DNA from 2 places in the Bacillus pretiosus genome. Region 2 is predicted to be linked to the other one. Evidence: riboswitches for the same ligand, from Rfam matches in the RefSeq annotation. Region 2 holds a riboswitch; the other holds the start of a gene.

Region 1 (7,880 bases), 1.0 Mb from region 2:
ATTACCACTTTACTTTCGAACTGAAAAAGGTACGATAATGCCAGAAAGAGGTACATACATAAGTGGTAATGAAAAAAGGTATTCCAGTTTTATTGGAATACCTTTTCTCATTACCCTACAAATGTTTGATAAAGTAAGAAAATATTTAAAATGATAACAAGTGCAGCGATGATCCAAGCGATAAAGGTTGTTATGCGGTGATTAACGAGCGCACCCATAATTTTTTTATTGCTTGTAAACATAATAAGTGGCACTAATGCAAAAGCAATACCGAATGATAAGACGACTTGGCTCATGACTAGTGCGTAAGTTGGATTTACACCTAAAGCGATAATAACTAATGGTGGAATCATTGTAATGAAACGTCGTAAATATAACGGAATATGCATTCGAATGAAACCTTGCATAATAATATCACCTGACATTGTACCGACAGACGAGCTAGATAGTCCTGCTGATAAGAGCCCAATTCCAAATAAAGCAGCTGATACAGGGCCGACTAAAGTACTGAACTGGTTAAAAGCAACATCGAGATCTTCGACATGTAAGCCGTTTTTAAAGAATAGTGCAGCCGCAACAATTAACATACTTGCATTAATTGCTCCAGCGATAACCATTGCGATAATGATATCAATAAACTCGAAACGGAAAATTTTTTTCTTTTGTTCATCAGTTGTTCCGACCACGCGGCGTTGTGTCAATGCAGAATGTAAATAGATTGCATGTGGCATAACTGTCGCACCTAATATCCCTGCTGCAAGTAATATACTGTCTACACCTTGGAATTTTGGAATAAATAGTCCTGAAAGAAGGGGACTTAATTCTGGTTTTGCATAAAAAACTTGAATCCCAAATGCTATTACTACGATAAAAATCATCCCTGTAATAATAGCTTCTAGTGGGCGAAATCCTCTGCGTTGAAACTCAAGAATAATAAATGATCCGACTGCTGTAATTAAAGCAGCTGGTAACATCGGAATTCCAAATAATAAATACAATCCGAGTGCTGCCCCGATAAATTCCGCTAAATCTGTAGCCATAATAACGAGTTCACCTTGAATCCATAAGCCAATAGACACAGGTTTTGGAAAGTGTTCGCGAGCAATTTCAGGTAAATTATTTCCCGTAGCAATTCCTAATTTAGCTGATAAAGTTTGAATTAATACTGCCATTAAGTTAGACGCGAATATAACCCATAATAGTAAATATCCATATTGTGAACCAGCTGCGATATTTGTAGCAAAGTTACCAGGGTCAATATAAGCTACGGATGCGATAAAAGCGGGTCCTAAAAACGGTAACAGTCTTTTCCACCCTTTCGTTTCTCCACTTAAAGCTAAGTGTGCTGATTGAACAGTTGTACTTTGAGAAGGGACTTGTTCATCTTTTGATATATCTTTATTCATAGTAGTTTTCCCCTTTGAAATGTTAACTTGATGAAATTATTGTAAGTATTCTTATTGTTTATTTCAATACATTTAAATGTATCAGATGATATTTTTATTTGAACACAAATGTTTCCTTAGTGCAAATTATATGCCTTGCTGCAATGGATGGTGTTGTGTTATAAAAAAATGGGAGTTTATGGTGTGATTACATGGGGAAACATAATGAATTAAAGGGCTAATTTTGAAATTTATGTGAACATAGAGCCTATATTACAGCATATTAATTGATGGAAATGAAATTGTATGATATATAATATATTGGGATTACAACATAACCATAGTGTTTTGTGATGTAATCTTGTTTTTATTTTCGTTAACTTATAGAAAAAATTGTAAATAGAAGAAAATAGGCTAAGTACAATTTAGTATGTATTTTCTTATTATATATGTTTTGATATGAACGTTAACTTATACATGATTTTAAAATTTAGATAGGTGGTAGAAATAAATTGGCAACTACAAAACCATATAGAGTATTACTATATTACATGTACACAACAATTGAAAATCCAGAAGAATTTGCTGAACAGCATTTAGAATTTTGTAAATCACTTGAGTTAAAAGGAAGAATTCTTGTAGCGACAGAAGGAATTAACGGAACTTGTTCTGGAACTGTTGAGCAAACAGAGAAATACATGGAAGCAATGAACAATGATCCACGTTTTGCTGGAATCGTTTTTAAAATTGATGAGGCAGATGAACATGCATTTAAGAAAATGCACGTACGCCCTCGTCCAGAGTTAGTTACACTTCGTCTAGAAGACGACATTAATCCGAAAGAAATAACTGGTAAATATTTAGAGCCAACAGAATTCTATGAGGCAATGAAACAAGAAGATACAGTTATCATTGATGCACGAAATGATTATGAGTTTGATCTAGGTCACTTTAAAGGTGCGATTAAACCGGATATTGAATCATTCCGTGAGTTGCCAGATTGGATTAGAGAAAACAAAGAAACACTTGAAGGTAAAAAGATTTTAACATACTGTACAGGCGGAATTCGTTGTGAGAAGTTTTCTGGTTGGTTAGTTCGTGAAGGTTACGAAGATGTAGGTCAGCTTCACGGCGGTATTGTAACGTACGGAAAAGACCCAGAAGTACAAGGTGAGCTTTGGGATGGACAATGTTACGTGTTCGATGAGCGTATCTCTGTACCAGTAAACCAAAAAGAGCATGTTATCGTTGGTAAAGACCACTTTACAGGTGAACCTTGTGAGCGCTATGTAAACTGTGCAAATCCAGAATGTAATAAGAAAATTTTATGTTCTGAAGAAAACGAAGCGAAACATTTACGTGCATGTTCTCATGAATGTCGTGTACACCCACGTAATCGTTATATCGTTCAACACGAATTAACTGAAGAGCAAGTAGCTGCTGCATTAGAGAAAATCGAAGCAGGGAAGTAAGCTAAATTATTGTAATAAAAAAGTACTCCAAATTTTATTTTGGAGTACTTTTTTTACTATGTGTTTTTTATCAGTTTTTGTCGGTAAGTCGATATATCTTAAAAATCGCTGATATAATTTGAGTTGCGCCGATATATTCGAAAAATCGCTGATAAAAATTTCATTTACTGAAGCGTACCACATATTTGTAATTTGAAAATAACTTTCTTTACTTCCTATCATCTTTCTCTTTAACAGCAGAAAGTACAGTTTGTTTTACCCATGATTTTCTTCGTTTATGTTGTAGACTCCATGGGTATAAACTTTGCGCACCTAAAATAAGTGAAATGACTATGCCGCTAATTGCTATTAAAAGCGCGAAAAATTCAAGTGGAGACGAGATTTTGTTTGAATCGGTGTTTCTTAAAAGATCAATCATAGTAAACCCTAACATTTGGCCTACTACAGAGTAGAGCGTTAAAATTAATAGTAAAAGGCTATCTTTTTTAGAAGCGACATTTTCTTGATATTTAAACAAACTATCAAGATTTTGTTTTGCATTCGAGTATAGTACTTCAATGTTAAATAGATTTCTTAAGCGGAAGAAAATATCTTCACTCTGTGATTGGGATACTAACTCTAAAGAGAAGTAATTTGCTGTAAATGAATTGATTGAATAAATTAATTTCTCTATTTCATTTGTATCTTGTTCAATGTTAAGTTCAGCATAAGCGTTTGCCATTTTTAATAAAACAACTTTATGAAATAGATTTAATAACAAAGCGTAATAAAACTCCCCGTACATTTGACTAGCAAGTTTAGCGATTGCTTGCTCACCTTCATTTGTTATACATGTAAAAATATGTTCTTCCATAACAAAGTAGCGATTAGGAGCCCATCTTTGATAAGAATGTTTTGTTAAATAATCTTGAATATAAGGGATGTTATTTGCGCTAATATACGGATTGCCATCGTCTGTTAATCCGGAAAGACTGGAAGTTCGGTATACATCGATTATATGAAGGTCTGACTCTTTATTCACGGATAATAAAGTTTGTACATACATTCTTTGGTCTTCAAAGAAAGGAAAGGTTTGAAAGTAAGAGCTCCGCAATCTCTTTTTCTCAAAGAAGTCTGTTACACCATGAAATAAATCACCGAATATAAGTTTTTCCACTTGTGAGTATTGTTTTCCGTTACATTCAATACAAATAGTCTCGTTTGTATCATTTTTAGTTTCAAGTACACGGAAGCGGGCGGCGAATTCGATTGCTTCTGATAATGTCATGTTTGGAGCGGTTTCTACTTCTGTCCGAATTGTTAAGAAGCCAAGCTCATAAGGGCAAAGTGTTACATCAATAGAATGAATCTTGAATGGAACAGAAATCAAATTTGTTGTTAAATGTCCAGTTAAGTTAAGGTCTTTAGAATAGCGTTGTAATCCTTTTTGATGCTCTGAGTGAGGAAATAGAATTTTATTTGTAAATGAAAGATAGTATGCTTCCATATTTTGATGTGAAACTTGAAACTTTCCGTAGTATGTATTTTCATTTTCAAGATGATCGAGTCGAAAAGGACGGAAATCATTTTTCTGTAAGAAAGGGAACATATTTTGTTCATATCCAGTTTTAAAAGAAAACGGGAATATAAATTGAAATATAGCTGTTGTCACATCTTTTTCCTCGATTGTTTGTATTGCCTCCATTTACATTGTTTCCTTTCCATATATGCTATAAAAACAACATACCCAAATTTATTTGAAAATAACCACTGTTTTATACTCGATTAAGAATGAAAATTCAGCTTATTTAGTAGGGGACATGTATAATGTTATGTATATTAAATGTTATAAAATTGTATTTTGAAAAGGGGGATGTTGTATGCGTATTTTAGTATTAGGAGCTGGTGGCGTCGGAGGCTTTTTTGGAGGTCGATTAGTCGAAAAAGGAGAAGATGTTACGTTTCTTGTCCGCAGTAAAAGAAAACAGCAATTAGAGGAAAGGGGACTTGTTATTCGTAGTGTTAACGGGGATTTTTCCTTCCAACCGAAATTAATAACGAAAGAAGATCGAACTTCTCCGTTTGACGTTATTTTATTTTCAACAAAAGCGTATCACTTAAACGAGGCGATTCAAGATTTGAAGCCGTTTGTAGGTGAAAATACTGTCATCATTCCATTGTTAAATGGTATTGCTCATTTATCACTATTACAAAAGGAATTCGGCGTGGAAAAAGTAATTGGCGGTTTATGCTTTATCGAGACGACGTTAAACGATCAAGGAGAGATTGTACAAACGAGTGTTGCCAACAGACTTGTATTTGGAGAAATGAAGTCTCAAGATTCAGAGAGAATAAAGCATATTTCTAAAGCATTTGCAGGTACGAAATCTAGTTTTGTTTTAAGTGAAAATATTATGCAAGATATGTGGCATAAATATTTATTTATTACTGTAATGTCGGGTGTGACGACATTAATGCGTGCAGCGATAGGACCGATTCGCGAAAGTGAAGGTGGACGCGATTTTATCCAAAACTTATTTGAAGAATGTGTGCAAATCATGAGATCTATGAAAGCTCCAGTTAAGGATGGAATTGCCCAAGAACATATGAAAAAAATTGATAAAATTTCGTATGATATGAAGTCATCGATGCAGCGTGATATGGAAAAAGGTTCGTTCGTTGAAGGCGAGCACATACAAGGATACTTACTAGATGTAGCGGAACAATTTTCTATAGAAGCACCATTATTAGGGGCAGTATATCAAAATTTGAAAGTGTATGAAGAAATGACCTTTAACAGATCAGCAATACAATTGGATGTATGAAAAAATAAAAAAGAAAGCAATATATAAGTGTATTGCTTTCTTTTTTATGACAAATTATTTATTTCTTTTCGTTCTATCTGTCAAATTTATTTCCTGTTCACGTTTACCGTATAATTGATTAATTTCATTTGCTAATGCATCTAAATAGGAATCGGAAAAAATAGGCTTCTTTTCTTTAGACATATGAGTCTCCTTTATCGATTTTTTAGTATTCATTATGTATATTTACCAGCGGATTATGCGCAATCATTTAAATTTTTTCTTTTTAAAAATTTTTGTTTACATTTTGAAAATAAAGGAGTATTATAATCCACAGTTTCAATTTTCTAAATCGCTGAAACCGCATGGTGCGGGGGACCCGTTCTTATGGATTAGTACTTAATCCAATGGGGTGAATCCTTGAAAAAGGTAGGGCTACTCATAGGCCCGAATCCGACAGCTAACCTCGTAAGCGTTATATTGAGAAGGAAGGTGGAGCTTGTGCGACAAAAAAAATAATGTCTACAAGTCTATTTCGTTATGGCTTGTAGACATTTTTTGTTTTCTGAAGAAATCGTTTACCCGCTGTAACTAGCAGAAAAGTTCGTACAAAATTATTGGAGAGTGGACAGCAGTGGTTTCATCAATCAAAAGGTTTTTAATTGGAAGGCCGTTAAAATCAACTGAGTTAGGAGAGCAAAAGCTTAATAAAACGAAGGCGTTAGCTATTTTATCTTCTGACGCATTGTCATCGGTCGCATACGGACCAGAGCAAATATTAATCGCACTAGCAGGCCTAGGAGCAGTAGCTTATTGGTATTCTATTCCTATCGCTGTTGGGGTATTAGTATTATTGACAGCCCTTATTTTATCTTATCGACAAATTATTTTTGCTTATCCGCACGGCGGGGGCGCATACGTAGTATCAAAAGAAAATTTAGGGATGAATCCAGGGCTAATAGCTGGAGGATCTTTATTAGTCGATTATATTTTAACTGTTGCAGTAAGTGTATCAGCAGGTACAGATGCGCTTACATCAGCTTTCCCTAGTTTACATGCACATAATGTAATCATTGCGATTATATTTGTTATATTGATTACTATTTTAAATTTAAGAGGGGTAACGGAATCAGCTTCCGTTTTAGCATATCCTGTTTATTTATTCGTTTTAGCACTATTTATATTAATTGGTGTAGGTATTTATAATATTATAACTGGTCAAGTTTCACCGACATTACATTCACCGATTGGAACACCAGTTGCAGGAATTAGTTTGTTTTTACTGTTACGAGCATTTGCTTCAGGAAGCTCTGCTTTAACGGGTGTTGAGGCAATATCTAACGCAATTCCAAACTTTAAGGATCCTGCACCTAACAATGCAGCGAAAACATTGCTCGCAATGGGTGCATTACTTGCAGTTTTATTTTCAGGAATTGTTTTCTTAGCTTATTATTACGGAATTAATCCAAGTAAGGAAGTAACAGTTGTTTCACAAATTGCTGAACAAACTTTTGGACGTAATTTCATGTACTATTTTATACAGGGTACAACTGCTTTAATATTAATTCTTGCTGCTAACACAGGGTATTCTGCATTCCCGCTATTAGCAGTTAACCTTGCAAAAGACAAATTCATACCGAGAATGTTTACGATTAGAGGAGACCGCCTAGGTTACTCAAACGGTATTATTATACTTGGAATTGCTTCGATTATTTTAATTGTAGCTTTCCAAGGGCAAACAGAACATTTAATTCCGTTATATGCAGTAGGCGTATTTATTCCGTTTACACTCTCTCAAACGGGGATGGTATTAAAATGGCTTCGTGAAAAACCTGAAGGATGGGCTTTGAGATTAACGGTCAATTTAATTGGTGCAGTCATTAGTTTTATTGTAATGAGTATGTTCTTTTTAACTAAGTTCGCACAAGTTTGGTCAATCCTTATTTTCTTACCTGCCATCATCTTCTTGTTCCATAGAATTAAGAAGCATTACGATGCAGTGGGTGATCAATTAAGTTTAAAAACTTGTGAGCCACTTGTTCCAATTGAGGGAAATGTAATTGTTGTTCCTGTAGCTGGTATGACGCATGTAGTAGAAAATTCATTGAACTATGCGAAGGCTCTTTCAGCAGATCAAGTTATTGCTGTATATGTTGCTTTTGACAGAGAAGAGGAAAAGAAATTTGAAGAGAAATGGAAGAAGTGGCAACCTGAAGTAAGGCTTGTTACCTTACATTCTC
Region 2 (7,880 bases):
TCGCAGCTGTCGTACCACTATTCATCGCTAATCCAACATCAGCCTGCGCTAATGCCGGCGCATCATTTGTACCATCACCCGTCATCGCTACAAGTTTCCCTTTATCTTGCTCTGCTTTAATAACCGCAATTTTATCTTCTGGCTTACACTCAGCAACAAACTCATCTACCCCTGCTTCTTTTGCAATCGTTGCTGCTGTTAACGGGTTATCACCTGTACACATAACCGTTTTAATCCCCATTTGGCGCAATTGCTCAAAACGCTCACGCATACCTGGCTTTACTGTATCCTTTAAATAAATTAAACCGTAAATACGATTATCCACTGCAACTACAAGTGGTGTCCCGCCCTCTTTGGAAATGGAATCTGCTTTTTGATTTACATCTTTCGGAATCGTTCCACCTTGTGACCTAACCCATTCAATTACGCTACCTACAGCACCTTTTCTCACTTTCGTTCCGTCCTGTAAATCGACACCACTCATTCTCGTTTCTGCTTTAAACGGAACAAACTCACCTTGTTCTGCAATTTCTCGATTATATGATATAGATTTCATTTTTACATATTCTATAACTGATCGACCTTCTGGTGTTTCATCTAAAACTGAACTAATCGCAGCCCATTTTCCTACTTGCTCAATCGTTTCATTTCCTACAGGAAGCAATGTATGAGCCATTCGGTTCCCGAAAGTAATCGTACCTGTTTTATCTAAAATGATTGTATTAATATCACCCGCAGCTTCTACTGCTTTACCCGACATCGCTAACACATTGAACTTTGTCACGCGATCCATCCCGGCAATACCAATTGCTGATAATAAACCACCAATTGTCGTTGGAATTAAACAAACTAACAACGCTACAAGTACAGCTGTATCAATTTGAAACCCTAAATAGTTTGTAAAAATCGGCAACGTCACAACAACAATTAAGAAAATAAGCGTTAAACTTGTTAATACTGTATTTAAAGCAATCTCATTCGGCGTTTTTTGACGAGCAGCTCCTTCTACTAACGAAATCATTTTATCAATAAATGATTCACCAGGATTACTCGTAATGACAATTGTAATCTCATCACTGACGACCATCGTCCCGCCTGTTACGGAACAAAAATCGCCGCCCGCTTCTTTTATTACAGGAGCTGATTCCCCTGTAATCGCAGATTCATCAACAGACGCTAATCCTTTAATTACTTCCCCATCACTCGGAATCATTTCTCCTTGTTTTACAATAACAACATCATCTTTTCTTAGATCAGTTGCTGAAACTTGAACAATGTCTCCATTTTCTTTTACAACATTTGCAAACACATCTTTCTTCGACTGTTTTAAAGAATCGGCTTGAGCTTTCCCCCGTCCTTCCGCTAACGCTTCTGCAAAGTTAGCAAATAAAACTGTAAATAATAGAATGAGAGAAACTGTTATATTAAACCATCCTGGTACACTACTAGAACGACTTGGAAGAAACGATAAAATGAACGTAATGATAAATCCAATTTCTACAACAAACATAATCGGATTCTTTATCATGACTTTCGGATTCAATTTCGCAAAGGATTGTTTCATCGCATGTTTCACGATATCACGATCCATCGTTTTCGCTTGTCTAACTTCATCTTCTACAGCATGTATTTGTGACTCATTTACTCTCTTTTCTTTTACTACTACCGGTCTCATCATTTACCCTCCATTACTTCAATGTAAGAAATTCTGCAATTGGGCCGAGTACTAACATCGGGAAGAATGTTAATGCACCGACAATTACAATTGTTCCGATGAAAATGCCGCCAAATAAACTATTATCCGTACGGAACGTTCCGACTGTTTCTGGTACTACCGTCTTTTCTTTCAATGAAGCTGCAACAGCTAGCATCGTAATTAAACTGAAATAGCGCCCTAAAAACATAACTAAGCCAGTTGTAATATTCCAAAACGGTGTATTATCCGCTAACCCTTCAAATCCAGATCCGTTATTCGCAGCTGACGATGTGTATTCATATACCACTTGCGTTAAACCGTGGAAACCAGAATGAGAAATGGCATCCGTTCCTAAACTTGTTGAAAGAGCTAATGCTGAAAACCCTAAAATAAGCAGTGGATGAAATAGTATCGTTACCGCAATTAATTTCATTTCCTTACCTTCAATTTTCTTACCTAAAAACTCTGGTGTCCGTCCAACCATCAATCCAGATATAAAGACTGCGATAATCGCATACATAATAATGTTCACAAAACCTGCCCCAACGCCGCCGTACACTGTGTTTAACATCATATTTACGAGTGTTACTAACCCGCCAATTGGTGTTAACGTATCATGCATCGTATTAACGGCTCCTGTTTCAGCAGCTGTCGTCACTGTTGCGTATAGGGAAGAAAATACTGTTCCAAATCGTACTTCTTTTCCTTCTGTACTCCCTTGTACATGTTCGATGCCCATTCCATTTAACGCTGGATTCCCATGTAATTCAGATGTAGTAATCGTTATAAATCCTAGTAAAAACACCATGAATAGTGATACGAAAAGGATACGACCTTGTTTTTTATTTCCTACCATTCGTCCGTACGTAAATGGAAGTGCTGTTGGCAATAACATCATAAGCATCATTTGTAAAATATTACTCATTTGCCCTGGATTTTCGAAAGGATGTGTAGAGTTTGCTCCGAAAAATCCACCGCCGTTATTTCCGAGTTCCTTAATGGACACGAATGATGCAACAGGCCCACGTAATATACTTTGCTTTGCCCCATCAATTGTTTGTGCTGTAACTGCCCCGTCTAACGTTTGTGGTACACCAAGTGCGACAAAGATTAGCGCTGCAACAAACGCAATAGGAAGAAATACTCTCGTTAAAGCTCTCGTAAAATCAACGAAAAAGTTACCGAGTTCCTTCCCAGCAAGCCCTCTTATAAACGCCATTACAAGTGCTAAAGTCGTTGCTGGTGCTGCAAACATTAAAAATGTAATTCCGATTAATTGTGATAAATAAGATAAACCATTTTCACCGCTATAATGCTGTAAGTTTGTATCAGCCATAAAACTAATTGCTGTATTAAAAGCAAGCGTAGGCTCCATCCCTTCAATATGCGCTGGATTTAATGGCAATACTCCTTGTAGTCTGAAAATGAAATATACGACAACAATCATAAATCCATTTAATAAAACTAATGACAATGCGTACTGTTTCCACGTTTGATTGTATTCTTTTACACCCGTAATTTTAAAAATAAGTTTTTCAAAAGGCCCGAATACTTTATCTAACTTTTTACTACCTTGAAAGGCTTTCTCTAAATAAATCCCCATTGGCTTTGCCACAAGAATAAACAACAGCATTGTAATAACAACTGCGACCCAAATCATAATGAATGATTCCCCCTAATTAAAACTTTTCTGGATTTAATAATGCATACACTAAGTACACAGTAATTGCTGCAACAATAACCGATAAGGCAACCGTCATGATTGCTTCCCTTCTTTCACAACTTTATCTGACCAACTTGCAAGACTTACCATCGATGCGACTAACACAACAAAAATCCCGATCATTACAACATCTAACATAGCTACCCCTCTCCCCACTGTAAAAATTTACCATTAAATTATTAAAAAAAGAACACTAAGCTCTACTTAGTGTTCGAAATGAACAACACAAAGTAAACCTCCTCTCTAAACGCTTACGAGGTTAGCTGTCGGATTCGGGCCTAAAGAGTAGCCCTACTTTCAAAACTGAAAGATTCACCCCAAGTGACGATGCACAAAATTGGTTCCCCCGCTCCATTTCTGGAACTCAGCGATTTTAGGTTTTTTTGGAAATTTTATGAATGATTTATGAGAGTAAATATACTCCTCTATATTTAACTTGTAAAGAGTCAAATTACTTAAAATAAGAAAATATCCATCTATTTAAACGCTTACATTGAGTGTTATTAATATTATTTCATCTGTTTTCTCGTCTTTTCTTTCTTTTTCACAGAAATGATCTTTTAAATACGAAACAAAAAGAGCGAATGACATGAAGTGCATAGCTTGTTGCACTTAGCATTCGCTCTTTTTTTTTCACTATTTATTCTCCACGCAAAAACGCGCGCAAATTTCTCCCACGAATATAAACTTGTGACAATTCTGCATGTAGCTGCTCATATTCGATAACATCTGTTTTTAAATATAAAGCATCTTTCGATGGCAATATGATATAGGGCCTCGGAAAAATGGGATCAAGCACCACCAATTCTTGAACTCGTTCTACTGATACCGCCCAACGATTCGCTATATCTCCTAGTAACAACACCTTCATCTTTTTCCCCCGCCCTATTCAAAAAATAAAAAAGAAATATTATCACAATTCGTAAACACGACAAATGTAGCTCCAATTGTTTCATAGAGCCTCGTTGGATATCGTTTATTCTTTGTAACAACAGTAATAGGTGCTTGAAAAGAAAAGCGAATGTGTTCTGTGAAGAAACTAATGATTGGAAGCTCATCCCCTAGTAAAATCACCTTCTTAATACACTCACAAATACTAGTAAAATCTTGTGCCTTACTACAGCTATAAGTCCAATCAAACCCACAATTCCTAACTTCAGCAGCTATCTCTTCATTTGCTGTAAAAATAATTAACTCATGTTGAAATGCTACTAAATCTCTTAAACTATTTACCTTGCTTTCTTCCCCAACACAAATAAGTGTTAATTCCATATACCTCATCCTCCTTAGCATAAAAGAACTCAAACATAGATTGATATTCCCCTATACTAATCAGATCGATGAAGTGATGTATCCATCATGGCACCGTCCTCTCTCAAGACGCTTACGAAGTTAGCTGTCGGATTCGGACTTTGAGAGTAGCCCTACTTTCAAAACTGAAAGATTCACCCCTAGTGACACTGCACAAATTGGTTCCTCCGCTCCATATAATTGGACTCAGCGTATTACAAAAAATATATTCTGGCTGATATATTACTCCTGTATTTGGAAAAAGTAAACAGAAAAAAAGCCAGTTACAAAACTGACTTTCCACTTACTTATACACGCGTTTTATTCACTTTATATGCAAAATGATTCGTCGGTCCATGACCACTTCCAATATGCAGCGGCTCTTCAATTGCTATACTAATAAATTGTTTTGCTTCTTGAACTGCCTCTTCAATTGAGTATCCTTTAGCAAGCCCTGCTGTAACCGCTGAAGCAAATGTACACCCGCTTCCATGCGTTTGCTTTGAAGGAATTCTTTCACTTTTAAATTCGATAAACTGCTCACCATTAAAGAGTAAATCAACTACTTCATTACCTTGATACTCTGCATGTCCGCCCTTCATAAGCACATATTTTGCACCCAATTCATGCAGTACTTTCGCAGCTTCCTTACTATCTTCAATATTATGAATCTCCATTCCAGTTAACACTTCTGCTTCAGGAACATTCGGTGTTACAACAGTTGCTACTGGTAATAAATATTCTTTTAATGCTTGTACTGCTTCTTGTTGTAATAATGATGCACCGCCCTTAGCAATCATAACAGGATCTAGTACAATATTATTCCAGCCAAATTTATTAATATGTTCTGCTACAATTTGAATAATTTCACTGCTAAATAACATTCCTAGTTTCACAGCATCTGGTGTTAAATCCGTACCAATTGAATTCAACTGTTCCGTAATACCTTCTAACGAAACTGGATATACCCCTTGAACGCCAAGCGTGTTTTGAGCAGTAATTGCCGTAATAGCCGTCATCCCATACACACCAAGCTCTTGGAATGTTTTTAAATCTGCTTGAATGCCGGCACCGCCGCCACTATCAGATCCTGCAATTGTTAAAGCTTTATTTACTTTCATCCCACTCATCCTTTTCTATCCAAAATAGCGATGATAAATTGTTTTTGCTTCGCTTATATCTTTCGTTCCATGTACAAGTACACGACCATCTTTAAAAGCAACTAATCTCTTTTCTTCCACAGAAAATGATAATAAATATGGATTTACATTTAAATCATGCACACGATCATTCAGCAGCTCTTTGTATCGTTCAAAATCCATTTCCTCTTTATGAGGTGGTCTAATTTGAACTGTATTTCTCCCGCATAAAACTGCTGTTTTCGATGTGTTTTCTTTATTTAAATACGGGTATATCGCATTCTCTCCGCACGAAAGACAATTATGCTTACGAAGCTTTTGCACATTCATACATGAATATTCATTCTTCCACACATCAAACGACACAAGTCCATCTCGAAGTGATTCATAATCTTCCACTAACAATTTAAGAGCTTCCGTTACTTGATGAGAAACGACGAGAGATACAGCAGGTGATATAATGCCCGCTGTATCACATGTCGCCCCGCCAAGCGGAATCGATTGTAATAAACAAGATAAACATGGCGTTTTACTAGGAAGAATTGTGTAAGAAAGGCCGTAACTCCCTACACATGCTCCGTAAATCCATGGAATAGAATGTTTTTGCGCTATATCATTCACAATAAAACGTGTTTCGAAATTATCAGTTGCATCAATCATTACATCTACGTTTGTAACAAGCTCTTCTAATTCCTCAGCTGTTACATCTTGAACGAGAGCCTCTACTCTTACTTCACGATTGATCTCTGCTAGACGTTTTTTTGCCGCTACAGCCTTCGGAAGATTATTTTCTACATCACTCTCTGCGTACAATTGTTGCCTTTGTAAATTACTCCAATCGACATAATCTCGGTCAACAATCGTTACTGTGCCAACACCTGCTCTTACAAACATCTCTGCATTTGCACTACCTAATGCACCTGCACCGATAATGAGTACATGCTTTTCTCTTATCTTTCGTTGCCCCTCTTCTCCAATTGGAGAAAATAATTCTTGGCGAGAATATCGATTATTCAACTACGCTCATTCCTTCTAAAGGACTACTTGCTGTTGCACAACGTTTACGTGCAATACGACCTGCTTCAAATCCTAATCGTCCTGCTTCAATACTTAACTTCATTGCTTGTGCCATTTTTATTGGATCTTTTGCTCCCGATACAGCAGTATTTAATAACACACCATCCGCTCCTAATTCCATCGCAAATGCCGCATCGGCTGGGCTACCAATACCAGCGTCAACGATAACTGGTACTGTCGCTTGTTCAATAATGAAGCTTAAATTTAACGGATTTACAATACCAAGTCCTGAACCGATTGGTGATGCTCCTGGCATAATTGCATGCACACCTAGTTCTTGTAATTTACGTGCTAATACAACATCATCAGATGTATACGGAAGAACGATAAATCCTTCTTCTAGTAACATTTCAGATGCCTTTAACGTTTCTACTGGATCAGGTAATAACGTTCTATCATCACCAATAACTTCCACTTTAATCATATCGCAAAGCCCCGAAGCTTTTGCTAGTTTTGCAATACGAACAGCTTCTTCAGCATTTTTTGCTCCAGCTGTATTCGGTAATAACTTATATTTTTTCACATCAAGTTTCTCTAATAAATTAGGCTGCTTTGCATCAAATATATCCATACGACGTACTGCGAACGTTAAAACCTCAGCCTCAGATACATCGATTGCCTTTTGCTGTACATCAAAATCAGGGAATTTTCCTGTTCCTAATAAAAGTCTAGAATGAAATGAAAATGGTCCAATGTTTAACATAATCAACCGCCTCCTACGAAAGTTACAATCTCAATTTGGTCTCCATCAAAAACAGATGTATCTGCATGATCATCTTTTTGTAAAATATCTTTATTACGCTCTACTACTACAATTCTGTTATCTAATTCTAAATGTGTAAGTAGCTCAGCTACTGTTTTTACACTCTCTGGCACTTTCATTTGATTACCATTAATTTTTAAATTCAAACTTCCATCCCCTTTCTAAACCGGTTTAGAAAGCAATGAATCTAGC

What was found. Region 2 has a riboswitch for cyclic di-AMP ahead of ACU8YW_RS03930 (hypothetical protein). Riboswitches for the same ligand answer to the same signal wherever they lie in the genome.
Region 1: it holds a riboswitch for cyclic di-AMP, as region 2 does, so the genes downstream of both, kimA (potassium transporter KimA) here and ACU8YW_RS03930 (hypothetical protein) in region 2, are expected to answer to the same signal.

What each region holds. Positions count from the first base shown of each region.
Region 1 is NZ_CM129593.1:1,763,028-1,770,907, forward strand. It holds gene ACU8YW_RS09205 (M23 family metallopeptidase) at 1-154, shown strand, start outside; gene ACU8YW_RS09210 (Nramp family divalent metal transporter) at 111-1,406, opposite strand; gene trhO (oxygen-dependent tRNA uridine(34) hydroxylase TrhO) at 1,898-2,857, shown strand; gene ACU8YW_RS09220 (hypothetical protein) at 3,066-4,541, opposite strand; gene panE (2-dehydropantoate 2-reductase) at 4,717-5,661, shown strand; gene ACU8YW_RS09230 (hypothetical protein) at 5,716-5,844, opposite strand; cyclic di-AMP (ydaO/yuaA leader) riboswitch at 5,984-6,130, shown strand; gene kimA (potassium transporter KimA) at 6,275-7,880, shown strand, end outside.
Region 2 is NZ_CM129593.1:763,727-771,606, reverse strand. It holds gene kdpB (potassium-transporting ATPase subunit KdpB) at 1-1,675, opposite strand, end outside; gene kdpA (potassium-transporting ATPase subunit KdpA) at 1,689-3,356, opposite strand; gene kdpF (K(+)-transporting ATPase subunit F) at 3,376-3,456, opposite strand; gene ACU8YW_RS03940 (SipW-dependent-type signal peptide-containing protein) at 3,453-3,557, opposite strand; cyclic di-AMP (ydaO/yuaA leader) riboswitch at 3,654-3,799, opposite strand; gene ACU8YW_RS03935 (hypothetical protein) at 4,060-4,290, opposite strand; gene ACU8YW_RS03930 (hypothetical protein) at 4,305-4,691, opposite strand; cyclic di-AMP (ydaO/yuaA leader) riboswitch at 4,785-4,932, opposite strand; gene thiD (bifunctional hydroxymethylpyrimidine kinase/phosphomethylpyrimidine kinase) at 5,018-5,839, opposite strand; gene thiF (thiazole biosynthesis adenylyltransferase ThiF) at 5,846-6,865, opposite strand; gene thiG (thiazole synthase) at 6,858-7,628, opposite strand; gene thiS (sulfur carrier protein ThiS) at 7,631-7,834, opposite strand; gene thiO (glycine oxidase ThiO) at 7,850-7,880, opposite strand, start outside.